Regions from separate parts of the Bradyrhizobium sp. WU425 genome, predicted to be linked through region 1. Evidence: predicted binding sites of a transcription regulator. Region 1 holds the regulator's gene; each other region holds the start of a gene.

What was found. The regulator LexA, encoded in region 1, represses DNA repair genes until DNA is damaged. The targets are predictions, from matches to a motif close to TGTTCNNNNTGTGTTCNG.
Region 2: recA (recombinase RecA) is a predicted target of LexA. The motif match lies at 2,226-2,243, and genes of this name have one in related genera.
Region 3: BcanWU425_RS00860 (YifB family Mg chelatase-like AAA ATPase) is a predicted target of LexA. The motif match lies at 1,485-1,502, and genes of this name have one in related genera.

The regions. Positions count from the first base shown of each region.
Region 1 is NZ_CP088089.1:4,082,980-4,087,192, forward strand. It holds gene BcanWU425_RS19820 (ComEC/Rec2 family competence protein) at 1-563, shown strand, start outside; gene BcanWU425_RS19825 (hypothetical protein) at 702-1,136, opposite strand; gene lexA (transcriptional repressor LexA) at 1,630-2,331, opposite strand; gene BcanWU425_RS19835 (molybdopterin molybdotransferase MoeA) at 2,508-3,719, opposite strand; gene BcanWU425_RS19840 (hypothetical protein) at 3,958-4,149, opposite strand.
Region 2 is NZ_CP088089.1:3,130,826-3,135,038, reverse strand. It holds gene BcanWU425_RS14915 (hypothetical protein) at 1-958, opposite strand, end outside; gene recA (recombinase RecA) at 1,063-2,151, opposite strand; gene BcanWU425_RS14905 (hypothetical protein) at 2,410-2,577, shown strand; gene BcanWU425_RS14900 (DUF2798 domain-containing protein) at 3,215-3,484, opposite strand; gene BcanWU425_RS14895 (hypothetical protein) at 3,783-3,971, shown strand; gene BcanWU425_RS14890 (DUF6894 family protein) at 4,113-4,213, shown strand, end outside.
Region 3 is NZ_CP088089.1:183,844-188,056, reverse strand. It holds gene BcanWU425_RS00860 (YifB family Mg chelatase-like AAA ATPase) at 1-1,426, opposite strand, end outside; gene BcanWU425_RS00855 (PilZ domain-containing protein) at 1,655-1,900, shown strand; gene BcanWU425_RS00850 (tetratricopeptide repeat protein) at 1,981-2,766, shown strand; gene BcanWU425_RS00845 (AAA family ATPase) at 2,836-4,125, opposite strand; gene BcanWU425_RS00840 (CpaD family pilus assembly protein) at 4,122-4,213, opposite strand, start outside.

The DNA of each region.
Region 1 (4,213 bases):
CGATCCTCTGGGGACTGTCGGCGCGGCAGCCCGACATCCTGATTGCCGGGGATGGCGCCAGCGTCGCGGTGCGGGGCAGGGACGGATATCTGCACCTGATCAGGACGAACAAGGACAGCTTTCTGCTCAAGGAATGGCTCGCTGCCGACGCCGATCCGCGCGATGCGGGCAGAGCCTCGCTTGCCGATGGCGTGTCCTGCGACGAATCCGGCTGCGTGACGCCACTGGCCGACGGGAGGCTGGTCGCGCTGGCACTGCGCGTCGACGCTCTCGCAGACGATTGCAGTCGGGCCGCCCTGGTGGTGACGACACGTCCCGCGCCGCCCGATTGCGCGGCGATGGTGGTCGATCGGCAGCGGCTCGCCAGCCAGAGCGCGCTGGCGCTGACGCAGCGTGGTGACGGTTTTGTGGTTCAGGCAGTGAGGGCGAGAGGCACGAGCCGCCCCTGGTTGCCGGCCGGCGCCGGCGAGGGTGATTTCGACGGCAGCCTCGCGCCAAAGTCGACCGCGCCTCGCATCAAGGACGCAACGCCGGCGGACACCGATCTGCAAGCCGACGATTGATCTGATGGTGCGGAGCAACGCAGTGGTTCGGTGCGTCCGTTCGGATTCGCGGGGTGCAAACCACACCATCTCGCCGGCCACGGCCGGCGATGGCGATTCAATCCTGACCTCCGACTTCGTAGCCGGAGGGCGGCTCTGTCAGCCGATCGGCAGGTGCGTGACGGTCGGCTGCCTGTCGGCGGTGATCTGCGCCTTGTGCTCGCGCTCGGTGACCGACTGAGTCACCGGCAGTTGCAGCACCGTCGCGCGCTGGCCTTCGACGAGCTGCGTCACCAGCACGTATTTGCCGTCGGGGAATTCGATCGCATCATGATGGCGGTCGGGAACGTGCGGATCGATCTTGCCGAACTTGCCCACGCGGGAATTGATGGTGCGCGTCCAGATCCAGCGATTGTCGTAGCGGACGTCGTCGGCGAAGGCGAGCTCCGTCCCCGGCAGCAGGCAGACGGCAACAGACGGATCGGCTGCAGAGGCGAAGCCGCGCGTCGAGGTGCCGCGGAAGCTTGTCGTGACGATCGTCTCGCCGACTTCGGCGGGGCGCGACGCGACGGCATGTAGGCTGTAGTCACACATCGGGTGCTCCTCATGCTGGGATAGCAACCCGCGTCTCTTATCGAGGCGCAGGCCTCTATCAGAGTGGAAGCACGAACGCTCTGCTTGGTTGTGGGCAAATCTGCGGCTGGCTTCCGCAAGCCGCGATCACATTATCTTTCCCGAATTCAATAGGAACAAAGCTCGCCGCGATGCATTCGGGAGGCGCGTACGCGAACATTGCCAACTTGGCTGCAACGGCCGAACTTGACCGCTGGTCGCTGTTTCCTCGAACAACCGAGCCGCGAAGCGGTGCTGCTTGAAGCGGTGCTGCTTCGTCGGCGTGGCGAGGAGCCAGCGTTGGAGGAGGGGCCGGATAGTCTGTGCAGAACCAGAAAGGCTATCCAGCCGGAGCGGACGATGATCCGCTCCAATCTCTGACCGGCGATGCCGATCGGAAGCGCGCGAGGCGCCAAGCACCTCCGGCATGAAGTGCTTCCGATATGAAGTACTGCCGATAGAAAGACTCCCGGTATCAGTACTTCCGGTAAAGCCCGATCAGCTTGCCCTGAATCTTCACCCGGTTGGGCGGCAGGATGCGGACCTCATAGGCCGCGTTGGCGGGCTCGAGCGCGATCGAGGCGCCGCGACGGCGGAAGCGCTTCAGCGTCGCTTCCTCGTCGTCGATCAGCGCCACCACGATGTCGCCGGTATCGGCGCTCTCGTTGCGCTGGATCAGGGCCATGTCGCCGTCGAGAATGCCGGCTTCGACCATCGAGTCGCCGCGCACTTCCAGCGCGTAATGCTCGCCCGAGCCGAGCATGTCAGGCGGTACGCTGATAGTATGGCTGCGGGTCTGCAACGCCTCGATCGGCGTGCCGGCCGCGATGCGGCCCATCACCGGCACCGCGACGGGACGTTCGCCCTCGTCAGCGGGCAGGCTCGCGCTCGCACGCACCTTGCCGAGATTGCCCTCGATGACGCTCGGCGTGAAGCCGCGGCGGCTGCCAGCGGCTGCCTGGAGCTCCGGCAGCTTGATGACTTCAATCGCACGGGCGCGGTTGGGCAGGCGTCGGATGAAGCCACGCTCCTCGAGCGCCGTGATCAGGCGATGGATGCCCGACTTCGAGCGCAGATCGAGCGCATCCTTCATCTCGTCGAAGGAGGGCGGCACGCCGCTTTCCTTCAGACGTTCACTGATGAACCGCAGAAGCTCGTATTGTTTGCGCGTTAACATCTCGACCAAAGTCCCCCGGTTGATGTCGTCCGATTCCGAGACGCTGAATTCGGCCATAAGCCGCTGCATGCTCGAAACAAATCATGAACAGACACTATATGTTCGATACATGTTCCGCAACTGCTTAATTTACCGTGAACAGAGCAAAGTGCGCGGAACGCGCGTTGCGGGGGCGCTCAGACGGGGAGCCGCAACACTTCGCAAGCCGTGCCGGCTTCGGCCTTCGGCGCGAATGGTGCGCGGACGAGAAGTACCTGTGCTGCAGCGAGATTCGCAAGCAGCGAAGAGTCCTGATGATTGACGGGAACAACGACGCGTGTGCCATCGTCACGCTCCTCAAGATGCGCGCGCAGATAGTCCTCGCGCTGGTCGTTGGCGCCGACGTCGCGGCCGAGCACGGCGCGTTCACGGCGATGGTGAATCACTGAACGGCCCGACAGGGCGCGAATCAGCGGCACCATGAACAGGAAAGCGCACACGTAGGACGATACGGGATTGCCCGGCAGGCCGATCACACCCATTGCGCCGAGTCGCCCGTGCATCATTGGCTTGCCTGGCCGCATCGCGATCTTCCAGAACGCCATCGCGATGCCTTCGTCCCGCAGTGCCTGCTGGACCAGATCGTGGTCGCCGACCGATGCGCCGCCGGTCGTGATCAGGACGTCGGCGCCGCTCTCGCGGGCGCGGCGGATGCCGGCGGTGGTCGCCTCCAGCGTGTCGGCGGCAATACCGAGGTCGATGGTCTCGGCGCCCTCGCTGCGGGCGAGCGCGTGCAGGGCGTAGCCGTTGGAATAGACGATCTGGCCGTGGCCGGGCGTGGTGCCCGGCATCACCAGCTCGTCGCCGGTGGCGAGAATCGCGACTTTCGGACGCCTGACAACGGCAAGGTGCGGATGATTCATCCCGGCGGCGAGCGCGAGGTCTCGCTCGGTCAAACGGCTTCCCTTGCGCAGGAGCACGTCGCCCTCGCGGAAATCGACGCCGGCGGGGCGGATGTGCCGGCCGGCGATTGCGGCTTCCTTGATCGTGATCCGCTTGCCGGCGGCGACCGTGTCCTCCTGGATCACGACGGCGTCCGCGCCAAAGGGAACGACGCCGCCGGTGAAGATCCGCACGGCCTCGCCGGCTCCGACCGTCCCCTCGAACGGTCGGCCCGCTGCGACTTCGCCGATGACGGTGAGCTCCGAATCGATCGTCGCGGCATCGGCCGCGCGCACCGCGTAGCCGTCCATCGCCGACATCGCCTGCGGCGGCTGCGTGCGCCGCGCCACGACGTCACGCGCGAGCACGCGATGGTAGGCCTCGTCGAGGGAAATCATTTCTTCCGGCAGCGGCTCTGCACCCGCCAGCACCGCGGCAAGCGCGTCAGAAACCGGCATCAAGGCCACGGCGAAAACTCCTGCTCGGCACGTTCGGGCGAATGTTCCGCACGTCTTCTAGCCGAGCGCAGGCGCAGAGGCAAAAGCGGCTGAGCAGGCACAGTCATCCCGCCCCTTCACATTGTTCCGGAAGGCAGGATCAAGCGCGTCGCGGCATGATCCGAAGGAGGTCACAGATCGGCAGGAGAGTGGTCATGGAAGCGACGAAAATCATGGCAAGGCGAGAACGCGCCATGGCCTGAATCGATCAGCTCCCTGCCTGCCCGGGAGTTACGTCGGGCGCCTTGGATCCCTGATCCTTGTCGGGCAGCGGGTCGGCTTGGGATTTCAGGTCGGCGGCCTTGCTCACAAGCTTGGCGGAAAGGTCCGAATCTGAAGTTGTCCTCGCGAATTCAAGAAGAAGAGAGGCCTGCTTGGTGAGGTAGGTTTTGCCCAGCACGATGATGCATCCGTCCGTAGAAGTCCCAACGGACTCTAAGAGTCCGGAAGGCGGTATTCCGTTC
Region 2 (4,213 bases), 950 kb from region 1:
GCCACAGCCGATCATTGGTCAGGTGCGTGCCGCCCCACCAGCGGTCGATCGGATTGTGGCGACTGAAATCTTCCTGATGGGCCAGGACGGCCCTGCCGAACTCGGTCAACGACAACCGGCTGCGGAGATAGACCTCGTGCCGAGCTCTTAAATTTTCGCGATCGATCGTGCGCAGTTCGTCGCCCAACCCGGCCACTACGGGCTTGGGGCCGAGCGCGAGCCCCTCGAGCAACGAACCCAACTCAAATTCTCCGAACACATATGTGCGCCGTTGCGAGCGCAGGTGAAACAACGCATTCGTGTTTGCAAACCCTCTAGCAAGGAGCTCCAGAAATCGCATCTCGGTCGCACCGAGACCCGTGAAAGGCGACGGCAGTTCTGCCAAGAGATCGAGCAAGGCCGGGCGCAGCATCAGCAATGCACTGAGATCCTGGTGTAGGAGATCGACGCACGCCTCAGGGGTCGTCGCGCGGTAGGCCGACCACGCCAACCGGGCAGTCTCGAACTCTCGAGCCGTGATACGCACGACTTGAATGTGCGGCTCGGACGCAGCGAGATCCTCACCGCGTTCTGTGGTCAGCTCGGATGCCACAAGTCGAAGTTTAAGCTTTCGCACCAGCGAGGAGCAGGAGCTGAGGTGGTCCAGCAGCCAGACGAGCTGCAATTGATCCCGGGGAGCTGGGTCGAACCAAAGTTCAACCACGTCATATTGCTCGCAGAAGTTCGCAAGGGACAAGTCTTTGCGGGCCTTGATGTCCTTGGGCCACCGGATGCCCCAGTCGGACCAATGATCACCCGGCCCGAGATTCGCCGAACGCGCGGCGAAAAAGGCTGCGAGCTTCTCGGGCGAGGGCAGCGGTCCCCACTCAAAGTGAAACGAGGATGAGATGACAAGCTCCGCCAAGCCCGATCGGGCGAGCCCGCTTCCGGACGAACTGGTCAAGATCAACCGCTTCATCGCGCCCCCCGAGCACGACCAATCCCAAACGAAACAGGCGCCGAAGACGTCGGCAACTCAACGTCCTCAGCGCCCGCTCCTCGCGAAAACTTTACTGTTGAAGCTTACTCGTCCGCCGGCTCCTCGCCGTCGGCGTCACGCTCGGGGCTGCCGGCGAGAATCTGCTCGGCGATCAGGCCGGAGTTCTGGCGGATCGAGGTCTCGATCTTGGCGGTGATGTCGGGGTTGGCCTTCAGGAACGCTTTCGAATTCTCGCGGCCCTGGCCAAGACGCTGGCTGTCGTAGGAGAACCAGGCGCCGGATTTTTCGACGATGCCGGCTTTGACGCCGAGATCGAGGATCTCGCCCATCTTGGAGACGCCCTCGCCGTACATGATGTCGAACTCGACCTGCTTGAACGGCGGCGCCAGCTTGTTCTTGACGACCTTGACGCGCGTGGTGTTGCCGACCACTTCGTCACGCTCCTTGATCGCGCCGATGCGGCGGATGTCGAGGCGGACGGAAGCATAGAATTTCAGCGCGTTGCCGCCGGTGGTGGTTTCCGGCGAGCCGTACATCACGCCGATCTTCATGCGGATCTGGTTGATGAAGATCACCATCGTATTGGACTTGTTGATGGACGCCGTCAGCTTGCGCAGCGCCTGGCTCATCAGACGCGCCTGCAGACCCGGCAGCGCATCGCCCATCTCGCCCTCGAGCTCGGCCTTCGGCACCAGCGCCGCGACCGAATCGATCACCAGCACGTCGACCGCGCCGGAGCGCACCAGCGTGTCGCAGATTTCCAGCGCCTGCTCGCCGGTGTCCGGCTGGGAGATCAGGAGCTCGTCGATATTGACGCCCAGCTTGCGCGCATAGACCGGGTCGAGCGCGTGCTCGGCGTCGATGAAGGCGCAGATGCCGCCCTTCTTCTGCCCTTCCGCCACCGTGTGCAGCGCCAGCGTGGTCTTGCCCGAGGATTCCGGCCCGTAGATCTCCACGACGCGCCCCTTCGGCAGGCCGCCGATCCCGAGCGCGATATCAAGCCCCAACGAGCCCGAAGAGACCGCCTCGACATCCATCGAACGGTCGTTCTTGCCAAGCTTCATCACCGAGCCCTTGCCGAACTGACGCTCGATCTGGGAGAGCGCGGCGGCGAGAGCTTTACTCTTGTCCATGGAGGATCCTTCGACGATACGCAGGGCAGTGGTGGACATCGGGTCGTGCTCCTTATGACGAGGATTCGCGTGAGGGACAAACGATTGGCGAGGTGGCGCGGCGATAAAAACAATGTACCCTATTTGTTCTAGGTTCGCAATATGTTCTTTTGCGATTTTGGCTGCCTGACGCGCATCAAAGACGGATGCGCTGTGCGCCGTCAGAATTCCGCAATCGTCCGGCACCGAACCTTTCGCGGTCTGCGGCCTTCTCCTGGATAGCTCTTGGACGAGACCGCAACTCTGGGGACTTCAGTCATGACGAACAACACGCATCACGATACGACCCGGCGCACTCCGCTGCTGGAGGCGGCGCGGGAGGAGCTGAGCAAGTTCGAGCGTAAGGAAAACGAGTTCCGCAAGAAAGACCGCGAAGAGCGTGCCGCCGAACTCCGCTTGCCGCTGGACGCGATCAAGGTTCATTAGGCCGCTGGGACTGCGCTGGCGACGGTGCCGGAGCGGCCGCCCGTTGATCTCAGGGAATCGGCACGGGAATCGGGATTCGGATGGCCGTGAAAGGCGAATCTGAGCCGATATGGTATCCAAATACTACCAGTAAGCCATTGATTGGGTGGGGAAATTTGTAGGCACGCTACTGTGCAAGGGGTTGTTTTCGCGTTTTTGAAAGGCGCGCACGGGCCTTTCCACCCTCGGAGCCATCTTCCGCACCCAACAGCGCCTACAGCAGAACCAGCAACCCGATGCCGATTACCAGCACGACGAAGCCAGCCGCCGTCGCGGCGGCGAATGACCGCTCTACGTTGTCCATGGTGCCACCCCGTTGCCGGCACGCCACGTTTCCCCCATGGCAGCACCGTCGCCGCGAAATCTCGCCTGCGGTTGTGTCCTGAGTTGTGCGAACGGATGTCGAAATTGGGACCGGTGCGGGGCCAGTCTGCGGCCCCCGCGCTCCGGCTTTTGCTGCCACCGTCGGGCCTTGTCAGGCTGTCGTAAGCTGAGCCGGCTAGGGTCGCCCGGCTATGGTGTTGCAGCCCAGCACCTCAGCCTCCAATAACCTTCTCCCCGCTTGGTTCTCCCAAGCGGGGTTTTTTCATTCCGATTTTCATGCTGATTTTCTTGCCGGCCGGCCGGTTTGCGAACCGCCCTCCTCCTGCGTCAGCCGCAGCGAGAAGGCGCGGATCGCCGGCGCTGCGAGCAGCACGATCGGCAGCATCGCCGCCCATGCGATCAGCCACGACACCATCCAGTGCGCCAGGAAGTCCAGCGCGTTCCCTGCGGGAAAGCTGGCGATGCCCGCGGCGATCAGCGAGGTCAGTCCGGACTGGATGATTCCGAACACGAAATGAGAATAGCGGCGGGGAATGCCCGGCATGACGCGTCCATGTTGCTTAGCCGCATCGGGCCAAGCAAGGCACATGCCGCCGCGTTCCGGAAGGCGCCCTTACCCATTCTCGGAACTCTGTTCTTGGCCGGAGAACCACGGGCATGAGGTCTCGCGCCGACGCGCGCGGCCGACGTCTTTCGAATTTCGATTTCGTATGTTCCGGAGCGCGTGCGTTTGCGCGATAGCCGTGAGCTATCCGGGGCTTACCGACAGGTTTGGCTTTCCCTTGGAATATTATGCCGCCCAGCATGTTCTCAGTGATGGAAGTGAATCGTGGGAGATGGCCATGAATCACAGGGGCATCGAGTTCACCGTCGCCAAGACGGCAATTCCCGGCATCTGGCAGTGGCAGTTCCGCATCGGCGAGCAGATCAAGACCGGCAGGACCGAGACCAAGATCGATCTCTTGGCGATCCGACGGGTGCAGCTGCGCATCGATCGGGAGCTGAAGGCGATCGGACGCGACACAGCCTGAGCCGTCGGACCGAGATCGGTGGGCTGGCGCCCATGGGGCTATTCCGTAGCCGCCCGGAATTGATCTGCCGATGGTTTGGGATTGGACTGCCCGCGATTATGGCCGTGGGGACGGAGCCATCAGGCGCGATCGGTGCGAACCATGCCGCTCTACTTCTTTCGAATCCGGAACGGCCGCTATTCCGGCTGTGCCGACCAGGCGTCGGAATTTGCCGATCGCGATTTGGCCTGGAAGGAGATGAC
Region 3 (4,213 bases), 3.9 Mb from region 1:
GCAGCACGCGGTGATAGCCGCGCGCCGACAGCCGCATGGTCTCGGCGGCGTCGCGCAGCAGCTTCTGGCCTTGCGCATCCGGCTTGGCGATCTCCTCCAGCACCGAGGCCGGCGCTTCGGCATTGGTGCGAACCTTCGGCAGGCCGGCATTCGCGTACCGTGCCAGCTGGATGTCGCGCGCGGCGGCCACGCGCGCGGCGACTTCGGCCGAGCCCTCTGCGGGCGGCGGCAGGATCAAATCGGCCGCGGTCACTGCGGGAACCTCGATGCGCAAATCGATGCGGTCCATCAGCGGCCCCGAGATGCGGGCCTGGTAGTCGCCCGTGCAGCGATCGATGCGGCCGCGCTTGCAGGCATAGCCGGGCTCGAACGCATTGCCGCAGCGGCAGGGATTCATCGCCGCGACCAGCATGAAGCGTGCGGGATAGGTGACGCGGTGATTGGCGCGGGACACCGAGACCTCGCCGTTCTCCAGCGGCTGGCGCAGCGAATCCAGCACGCGCGGATCGAATTCGGGGAGCTCGTCGAGGAACAGCACGCCCTGATGCGCGAGCGAGATCTCGCCGGGCCGGGCGCGCATGCCGCCGCCGGTGAGCGCAGCCATGCTGGCGGAATGATGCGGCGAGCGAAACGGCCGCCGCGCCGTCAGTGCGCCGCCCTCGATCTCGCCGGCAACAGAGGCGATCATCGAGACCTCGAGCAACTCGCCCGGTGACAGCGGCGGCAGGATCGAGGGCAGGCGTGCCGCCAGCATCGATTTGCCGGCGCCGGGCGCGCCGATCATCAGCAGGTGATGGCCGCCGGCGGCCGCGATCTCCAGCGCCCGCTTGGCGCTCTCCTGGCCCTTGATGTCGCGCAGGTCGAGCGGCGAGCTTGCTGCTTCATGCACCTTCGGCACAGGCCGCGACAGCACCTGCGTTCCCTTGAAATGGTTGGCTATCTGGATCAGCGAACTTGCGGCGATGATCTGGATGTCCGGGCTCGCCCATGCCGCTTCCGAGCCGCAAGCCGCCGGACAGATCAGCCCCTCCTCCCGCACATTGGCCCCAATCGCCGCGGGAAGAACACCGGCCACCGGCGCGATCGATCCGTCGAGGCCAAGCTCGCCCAGAACGGTGAAGCCGGTCAGCGCATCCGGAGGGATCGCGCCGATCGCCCCCATCAGGCCGAGCGCGATCGGCAGGTCATAATGGCTGCCCTCCTTGGGCAAATCGGCGGGCGCGAGATTGACGGTGATCCGCCGCGCCGGCAGCGCCAGCCCCGAGGCGATCAGCGCCGAGCGGACCCGCTCGCGCGCCTCCGACACCGCCTTGTCCGGGAGACCGACGATCGCGAAGGCCGGCAGACCGGGCGCGACCTGCACCTGCACGTCGACCGCGCGGGCCTCGATCCCCTCAAAGGCGACGGTAGAAACCCGCTGAACCATGCCCGAACCAGCCTGCCCTTTTGCACAATTAGGGGTAGCAGAGCGGGCCAATTCTTGCAAGAACAATACAGGAACGCGTCGAGGGGCGCCGGAAGGTCCTAACCAATCGTAAACACGACGAAGACACTACGCCTCGAATGCAAGCTGCTCTGCTCAGCACATTCCAACGAATGTCCGCTACTCTTAGGGGTGCGGGATGGGCCGTGGTCTAACGGGTGAACAATTCAAATGCTTGCAAATCGCCGGAGAAGCGAACGACGGATGTGCACGCGGCTCGCCAAGATTCATTTTGGCGCGGGTTCGCTGCCGCGGGACTGCACGATCACGGATATTTCGGATGGCGGCGTGAAAGTCGTGGCGGAATTTCTGGAAGTGCCGCCGCAATTCACCATCATCTTCGCGCCCGACTATTCCCGGCAGTGCCGCCTGCGCTGGCGCATCGGCTGCGAGTTCGGCGCTGAATTCACCGACTGAGCTTTCGGAAGCGCCCCGCCTTAACGGGACTTTAGCGTTAATCGGTAAGCATCTCTGATCAGTCGCCGAGTGATCAGAGTATGTCCAAGCGTTTGTCCGTCGCCTCTCTTCCGGCGAGATATCTGTTTTCCGCGCTTCTGATCCTGGCCCTCGGCGGCTGTCAGACAACCGGCATCGAGGACATCACCGGCGCGCTCGGCGGAAAGTCGGACACGGCTGGCAGGGCCGAGGCCAAGCCGGACGTGAAGCCGGACATGGATGCGCTGCGCGAGCGCTATCGCGCCAAGCCTGGCGATCCCAACGTCGCGCTCGAATACGGCAAGGCGTTGCGCCAGACCGGCCAGCGCGCGCAGGCGCTCGCGGTGCTGGAGCAGGCCGTGCTCGCCCATTCCAGCAACAAGGCGCTGCTCGCCGGCTACGGCCGTGCGCTCGCCGACAGCGGCAGTTTCCAGCAGGCGTTCGACGTCCTCGGCCGCGCGCATTCGCCCGAGGATCCCGACTGGCATATCCTGTCGGCGCAAGGCGCCGCGCTCGATCAGCTCGGTCGCAACGAGGAGGCGCAGCAATATTACGCCGCCGCGCTGAAGATCGTGCCGGACGAGCCGTCGGTGCTGTCCAATCTCGGACTGTCCTACATGCTGCAGAACAATCTGCCGCGGGCAGAGGAAACGATGCGCCGGGCGCACGAGCGCAATCCCGCCGATCTCCGGGTGCGCGCCAATCTCGCGCTCGTGCTGGGACTCGAAGGAAAGCAGGCCGAGGCCGAAGCCATCGTGAAGGCGGACCTGCCGCCGGATCAGGCGGCGGCCAAGGTCACGGCGCTGCGGCAGTTGCTGGTGAAGAAGCAGCAGCGGGCGGAGAAGTAACTCGCTCGCGCGCGTCAGGATGCCGTGTCAGGAAGCCTTGGTCCGAACGCCTTGCTCAGAACGCCTTGCTCAGGATGCCTTGCGATGCGGGGCTGACCCGCGACCCGACCTGCCCTTCAGCTTCTTCAGCAGCGGCCCGAGCAGCGAGCGCTTCGGCTTCTTCACTTCGCCCCGCCCGGCGAGGCGGTTCGCCATGTTCTGGAACAGCTCGGTGGTGCGGTGGCTCTTGGAGACCTCCGCGATCATCTGGCCGTTGTTGGCCGCGGTCGAGAACAGCTTCGAATCGAACGGGATCACCGCGATCGGCTGGCTCTCCATGGTCTTGGCGAAGGCCTTGACCTCGATCTCCGCCCGCTTGGGCATGCCGACCTGGTTGATGCAGTAGAGCGGCGGCCGGTCGTTCGGCCGCGCCGCCTTCAAGACGTTCAGCATGTTCTTGGTGTTGCGCAGGTTCGCAAGATCGGGCTCGGCCACGATGACGATGTCGTCCGCGTTGACCAGCGCGCGACGGGTCCAGCCCGACCATTGATGGGGAACATCGAGCACGATGCAGGGCGTGGTCATGCGCAGCGTGTCGAACACCGCGTCAAAGGCCTCCGCGCCGAAATCGTAGACGCGGTCAAGGGTGGCGGGCGCAGCAAGCAGGCTGAGACGCTCGGTGCATTTGGAGAGCAGACGCTCTATCAGGGCCGTGTCCGGCCGATCCTGCGACAGCACCGCATTGGCGATGCCTTGCACCGGGTCCTGGTTGTAGTCGAGACCCGCGGTGCCGAAGGCGAGGTCGAGATCGATCACGACGGAATCGAGCGCGAGGTCGCGGGCGATGGTCCAGGCCACATTGTGCGCGACGGTGGAGGCACCGACACCGCCCTTGGCCCCGACCACCGCGATGACGCGGCCGGTGATGATGGTTTCGGACGCCGAGAACAGGCTGCAGATCGAGCGGACGACGTCGAGCGTTTCGACCGGTCCCACCACATAGTCGTTGACGCCGCGGCGGACCAACTCGCGATAGGGCGCGGTGTCGTTGGGATTGCCGATCACGACCACACGGGTGCCGGGATCGCAGACGCCGGCGAGGTCGTCGAGGCCCTCGAGGATGTCGCGGGTGCCGTCGGATTCGATCACGATGACGTTCGGCGTCGGCATCGTTTCATAGACTTCGATTGCCGCCGCGAGGCCACCGTCCTTGGCCGTGAGATGCGCCTTGGCGAGACGGCGATCCTGCCCGGCCGCGGTCACCGCGGCGAGCGTCTGCTCGGTCTCGCAAAAGGCTTGCACGGAGATGCGAGGAACCGGCGCAATGTGTTCCTCGGGGTGCTGCGGATCGTCCGCTTCTTCGTCGTGGACGCGTGTCATCTGCCTGTATCGCTGAGTTTGGCCTTGTCGGCGTCTGGATTGCTGCTCGCGATCGGCGTGCCCTTGCGATAGCGCTCGAAGGCCATGT